DNA from 2 places in the Limosilactobacillus panis genome. Region 2 is predicted to be linked to the other one. Evidence: riboswitches for the same ligand, from Rfam matches in the RefSeq annotation. Region 2 holds a riboswitch; the other holds the start of a gene.
The links. Region 2 has a riboswitch for thiamine pyrophosphate ahead of KZE55_RS08900 (ECF transporter S component). Riboswitches for the same ligand answer to the same signal wherever they lie in the genome.

Region 1 (3,412 bases), on a different replicon from region 2:
ATTTTTTCGTAAATGCAAAAATTGATAGCCAGTTAACCAAGTAGACAAGTTCTCCGCTGATTTACATTCCACTCTTGTTAGATAAATACGGAATAAGATAATAAAAATAATAGATTCCCGCTAAAAAATAATAAATCCATTAGCAGGAATCTATTTAGTTATTTACCTTCATTTTTCTTTAACAGCTCAGTAATTTCTTTGAGGTATTGAGCCTCTTCACTTAATTTTGCAGGTTCTTCCTCCTTTTTATTTCTGAAGCGGTTAATCGCTTTAACCATCAGGAAAACGACAAAGGAGATGATCAAAAAGTTAATTACTGAGTTAAGAAAACTACCGTATTTGAACTGGGCATCGCCAATTGTCAAGACGAGATTAGAAAGGTCGATCTTACCAACGAATATCCCAATTAACGGGTCGACAAGGTTATTAACCAACGACTTAACGATTGATGTAAATGCAGCCCCAACGATAATCCCGACTGCCATGTCAACAACATTTCCTCGTGAAATAAAGTCTTTAAATTCTTTAATCATATGAGCCTCCTTTTTTTCGCTAGATACTTTTGGTAGAAGGAATATACCCATCAATTCTTCGAGTGGTTACTTTGCCATCAGCTTTTACCTGAACATCTTTTTCATAGGTAATGTAGTCATAGTAGTTGTCAATTCCATAAACTCGTTGTAGTAAATCGTTCCAGAAGGTCTGTCGATCTGCGTCCTCTCGCCCTTTATTATCAGTAGACCAGGTCTTCACAAATTCTCGTGCTGCTTGTTGTCGTGTTGGCATAGTCTAGTTCCTTTCGTGCTATTAGTACTTAATATTATAACCACTAATTAACTTACTTTCCGCCCTTCTTCTTTCGTGTAAGGTGTAATTTCCTTTATGATAGAATAAGAACGAAAGTATTAATATTGCACGACTTTCCAAAGACGGAAGAAGGACGGAAGAATGTCGGAAGAAAAGTTCTATACCATTAATGAAATCATAAAAGACGCAGGAATAGCCCGTTCAACGTTTGATAAATTTGCGAATAGTCGGAACTTACGACCCGTAAAGACAGAAAAACGAGGGAAGAAGTTCTATTCCTTGGCAGACAAGGAGTTAGTAGTGAAACATTATAAGCAAGGAGAAGGTCGGAAGAAAAAGGAGAAGTACACCAACCACAAGGAAGAACGGCAAGATGAAATCGTTGATTTACTTAAAGAACAGGTTCAGCAACTCAAACAGGCTAATGAGCAACTAGTACACGATAATGATATTCTTACTGACCAACTTAAGGCTAAAGATGAGCAGATTGCTTCTGCCTATAGATTAGCTGACCAAGCTCAGAAGTTACACCTTGGACTAGAGCAGAAGATGCAAATGCTGCCAGGAGGCTCTGACAAGGACGTAGTAGATGGCGAAACAACTAACGTGACTAATTCTTCATCATCGGAGAAAAAGGACGCAGAGGAGCCGACAGGCACTAAAAAATCCACCTCAAAACGTTGGTGGCAATTCTGGTAATCTATTAAATTTCCAAGACGGTTTTAACTGGCGTAATGTCCAGTTGGTACCCTGTTACCTTCCTTCCGGTCTTTTCGGTCGTAAGGTAGAAGATTGTCTTGGGGTATATCTTGCCAAGTTCCTTCATACTTACTCCCAAGACCCGTTGACGGAATCTTCCGGCGCTCCATTTCTTAGGTTTTCCGTCCTTATCAGTACCTAAGAACCAACTTTCCCATTCTTCAAGGGTGCCTTTAATGGTGGCCCTTTTTAGTTTACCCATGGAGTTAGCGTTCCAGAGCTTTAAGAGCGTCAAAGAATACTTAGACCTAACCGCGGATAACTCGGAAAGCTTGAAAGAGTAAAAGTTCTGCTTTAATTCAAAGACAAAGTGGTCGACTGCTTCCTTAGTCATCTGGTCAACGGCCGCCCGGTCACGAACGTCAGCCTTAATGGCAATTGCATGATCGGCGCCAATGTCGGCAACCACTTTATTTGCCAAATCAGGGTGCTGAAAGTAGTTGACGACCACGTTATAACCAATCTGAGCAAACTGCTTGGCGGTTTCCGCGCCTAATCCCCGACTACCGCCTGTAATTAGCACTGTCTTTGTCATTTTGTTATGCCTCCAAATTAAATTCATGAACCCCGTCATCACAACCGTTCAATTCACTCACTTAATTTAACTGCCAGCCAATCATCCAAAAAAGAGGTTGAATTCGCAGTGAATTCAACCTCAATCAAGATTTAATAACGCATCAATTTCCAGTAATTGTGGCTGCATTCCTCCGCTGGTACTGACCAGATCAGGTAAAAGGGTTAAGACTGCGGTCGCAATCTACTCTCAGCGCAATGGCTCCCCTTGCAGTTTGGTTAAGCAATTAAAGTATAGCACAGGAACAGCCGATCAGAACGTGGGCATAATTTCTCATGGCCGTACTAACAACCAGCATTCCCATTTTATTTTTAAAGCGACGGATCAATCATAATCTTCACCTGTGACTTATCGGTGGCCAGCATCTTAATGCCCTGATCCAGCGCGTCGTCCAGGCTGACTTTCTTAGTGATGACCTGCTCGAACAGATCCTTATTATTGTCGATAATCCCCAGAACGTTCGGGAACGAATTGTTGTAGCACAGGGTGGTGATGATATCCAGGCCCTGCATAATCAGGTCGTCGGTCATGTTCATGGTTAACGGCTTGCCGTACAGCGCAACAATTTGAATCGTTCCGGTCCGCTTGGTGACTTTCAGGGCCGAGTCAAATGTGGATTGGACCCCGGCACATTCAAAGGTGATGTCAACGCCATTTGGTAAGTCCTTCTTAATGAAGGCTTCGACGTCGGTTTGGGTTGGATCAAGGGCGTTTTCAATTCCCAGCGCCTTGGCCTTTTCCAAACGAACTTTGGAAACGTCCACGATGTAAACGTGGTTGGCGCCGGCAATTTTAGCGAGGACGGCTTCCAGCAATCCAATTGGGCCAGCCCCCATCACAGCGACGTCTTGACCTTCCCGCAGCCGGCTCTTCTTGATGGCTTCGTATACAACGGCGGTTGGTTCAGCTAAGGCGCCCAGTTCGTAGCTCATATCATCCGGCAATTTGTGGGCGAAAACGCCTTGGACATTGGCATACTCAGCCATGCCCCCGTCTTCAGAAAATCCCAGGAAGTTCCCGGCACCGTCGGTCGAAACCGCCCGGTTACAGAAGTTGTAGTTGCCGGCGCGACAGTTTTCGCATTTGCCACAGGCCAGAAGCGGTTCAACGGCAACCCGATCGCCGACTTTCAAATCATCGACGTCCTTACCGACCTTAACGACTTCACCGGAAAATTCGTGGCCTAACGTAATCGGCACCGTCTTGCCGGTCAATGGATACGGCACCGTTGGCAGGCCCCACCCTTCAAGGTAGGCGTGCAAATCACTGCCG
Region 2 (3,412 bases):
TTGATTCGGTTAATTGTTTGACCCTGGTAAGTAATTTGTCCACGGAAGGGGATCAACTTAGTAAGGGCCTGGAAAAATGTTGATTTACCAGTGCCGTTGGGACCGGTGACCAGGGTAATTTTGTCCTTAATGATTGCTAACTGCTCGATATTTAATAACTGCTGATTGCCACGTGAAAGAATGACATTGTTGAGTTCGAAGACGTGCGGTGCAGCCGGTTGGGGGGCGGCAAAGGCCAGCTGCCGGGTTGCAGCCTTATCAGCAGCCACCAGCCGTTGCCGACTAGCGGCGGGCGAAAGACCCACGATATGGTGGTCAGTGAAGTCGTAGATTCGGGGTGCGAGGGCTTGATAGCCGTGGCAGTCGTGATCAGCGATAATCAGGGTAACACCGTGTCCGGTTACCAGTTTGCCGAGCTGCGCCATTAAAAAGTGTCGGTTTGCTTCGTCGATATTGGCAAAGGGCTCGTCAAGAAGGAGAATGTCCGCCTGCCGGGCGATGATGACCGCCAGGGCTACCCGTTGTTGCTGGCCACCAGATAACGAGGTGATCTTACGGTTTGCCAGGCCCGTAATTTGGCAAAAGTCGAGGGCCGCCTGAACCCGGTCGGCAATTTTATCGTGCGGGACCCGCTGGTTTTCAAGAACGAATTCAAGCTCGTGGCGGGGGGTATCGAGGGCAAACTGGGTTAGGGGGTCCTGAAAGAGCATCCCAATCGTTGGTTGCCCACTGGGAAAGGTAATTTGGCCCCCGCTAACTTGCCCACCATACTTGGGCAAAAGGCCCGCTAAGAGACGGAGGAAGGTCGACTTCCCACAACCCGACGGTCCCGTTAACAGGGCGGTCTGCTGGGCAGGAAAGTTAACCGTGACCCGGTCAAGGACGGGGGACTGGTGGTTAAAGGCAAATGTTAAGTTGCGGACTTCAACAATGTTCATGACTTACCCCTTGATAACGTGTGCTCGAACCAACATGTTGACGATCAACTTGACTAAGATACCGGAGAAGACCAGCATGGAAACAAAGCGGACGACCAGCATGATAACCAGCATGTGGGGGGCAAAGTGACTATAACCATTCCGGAACCAGTCCCAGCCAAAGGTAACCAGGGTAGCGAAGAGGCTGGTGAGGACAACGGTGAGCCAGTTGTAAAGTTTGTAGAAGGTAACGGTAAAACCTAATTCGGTAGCAATCCCCTGGACTGCTCCGGAGATTAAGTTGGCAGCGCCCCATTGGTCGCCGAGAAACATCTCCACGGCAGCACCGAGAAACTCACCTAAGAAGGCCGCTCCGGGGAGGCGCAATATGAAACCGGCGAGGGGGCCGGCCATGCACCAAATGCCCATCGTAATGTCATTGGCCATGGGACCATAGCCAACCGGCGTTAAAAGGACCGTTAAGCCGTTGTAAACGAAGGCCGCGGCGTAGTAAATGACGCCGAAAATAATTGCAATTAGGGCCAGTAGAATAATGTCTCGTAAATGAAAAGTTTTGTTACGCATAATAAGACTGCTCCTTGAAAGTATTAAGATTAAGGCGGTCTTAGGTAAAATAAAAGTCCCGCAATGCACAAAGCATCTGGGACGTCATTAAACGCATCGTTGATTTGATCTTACCGAATCTTCCTCCGCTGGTGTTATCCAGGTCAGGTTCAATGGGTATTATCTCAGCCAATTGGCACCCCAGACATCGTATTAATCTCACCAATGATTATAACTAAGAAAGAAAAAGAATTCAAATGGGCAAAATTATTCAGATTATTGGTGAAGGAGCGTACAATAAAAAATGTTTTGGGCAGATTGTAAAATTTAAGTTGAACATTTAAGTGGACAGAAAAACCCATCAAGGTCTTTAATGGTGTTACCGTACAATCCATTAGAAAGAAGGACCTTGATGAGCACCACTATTTTATCATTCCAGAACCGTGTTGTCATTGAAACGCTTCATAATGAAGGACGTTCCTTGCGATACATCGCTAACTACTTAGGCTTTAGTAAGACCACCATCTTTAACGAACTTCACCGGCTAAATAGTGAGTACCGGGCTGAGCTAGCGCAAACTGACTTTGAATGCAAGGTTAGTCAACGGGGGCGGAAGTCTTCGCTCACTAAAAACCTTAAACACTTGATCGAGGAAAAGATTCAAGTCCAGAAGTGGTCCCCTGAACAAGTTGCCCATGTAGTTGGAATTGCCTACAAGACGGTCTATAACTGGATTGATCAAGGATGGCTTGATGTACAGTTACCCGATTTGCCTGATCATGGGATTCGTCGTCATCGTGCTAAAGAAAAGCGTGGTACGTTCAGTCACGGCCGCTCCATTGAGGAGCGTTCTCATAAAGTCGAAACTCGCCAGGAATTCGGCCACTTTGAAGCTGATACCGTACTTTCTGGCAAACGTAAAGGCCAAGCTGTGGCTACTTTTGTGGAGCGTAAGAGTCGCCTGACAATTGTTAAACGGCTCCATGGTCGCGACAGTCAGTCCATGACTCAAGCCGTACTTGAACTAGCTAGTCAACTTCAAGACAAGCTCAAGACGCTTACCGTAGATCATGGTAAAGAGTTCGCTAACTACCAGGCAATTGAGCAGCGAACTGGTACTCCGGTTTATTTTGCTCATGCTTATTCACCACATGAACGCGGCAGTAATGAGAACCGTAACCGAGTTTTACGACGCTTTATTCCCAAGGGCCAAGCCATTGATGAGTTAAGCGATCACAAGCTGATTCAAATTAATTGGTATTTGAATTCCCGGCCACTTAAATGTCTTAATTGGCATACACCAATTGAGATCTTCTTGCTTAATCTACGTCACTAAATTCGTTCAAGTTATTTCTTGCAATCTGCCTTTGAAAAAAGAAGAGGAGGGAACTATGTCTGGAATCACCTTTTTTATTGTTATGGTTGTTATCGGAATCCTATCCGGGATTGTCAGTGCCGCGGCGGGGCTGGCGTCCTTGATCTCGTACCCATCGTTGCTGATGATGGGACTTCCGCCGGTAATCGCCAACGTAACCAGTGCCTGGTCAACAATCGGGAGCGCTTATAGCTCTATCGTGGCTTCGAGTAAGGAGTTGCAAAAAGACCGCAAGCAGATGTGGATGATTATTCCCCTGGTACTTGTGGGTGCCATCATTGGGGCCCTACTTTTGTTCGCATTACCCGGGAAATTATTTCAGGAGTTAGTTCCTTTCTGCATTGCTATTGCCGGAATTATCCTGCTTTTCCCTCACCGGGCGCGGCAAGCAACGGGCGAAATGGCCGCGGATAGTCGTTCTTTGAAGCGGTCCCGCCTATACACCGTCTTAACCGCCATTGGGGTCTTCATTGTCGGTGTCTACGCTGGCTACTTTAACGCCGGTGCGGGTGTCCTAATGCTGACCCTTTTGTCGGTGGTTAACCGGCAGAAGTCG

Region 1: linked by a shared signal. The riboswitch ahead of KZE55_RS10140 (SDR family NAD(P)-dependent oxidoreductase) and the one ahead of KZE55_RS08900 (ECF transporter S component) in region 2 are both predicted to bind thiamine pyrophosphate.

The regions. Positions count from the first base shown of each region.
Region 1 is NZ_CP081857.1:5,695-9,106, reverse strand. Features, by position in the region: gene mscL (large-conductance mechanosensitive channel protein MscL) at 159-533, opposite strand; gene KZE55_RS10150 (type IIL restriction-modification enzyme MmeI) at 553-786, opposite strand; gene KZE55_RS10145 (transcriptional regulator) at 949-1,506, shown strand; gene KZE55_RS10140 (SDR family NAD(P)-dependent oxidoreductase) at 1,511-2,101, opposite strand; TPP riboswitch at 2,252-2,358, opposite strand; gene KZE55_RS10135 (2,3-butanediol dehydrogenase) at 2,452-3,412, opposite strand, start outside.
Region 2 is NZ_CP081855.1:1,865,916-1,869,327, reverse strand. Features, by position in the region: gene KZE55_RS08905 (ATP-binding cassette domain-containing protein) at 1-938, opposite strand, end outside; gene KZE55_RS08900 (ECF transporter S component) at 942-1,502, opposite strand; TPP riboswitch at 1,606-1,695, opposite strand; gene KZE55_RS08895 (IS30 family transposase) at 1,894-2,817, shown strand; gene KZE55_RS08890 (sulfite exporter TauE/SafE family protein) at 2,873-3,412, shown strand, end outside.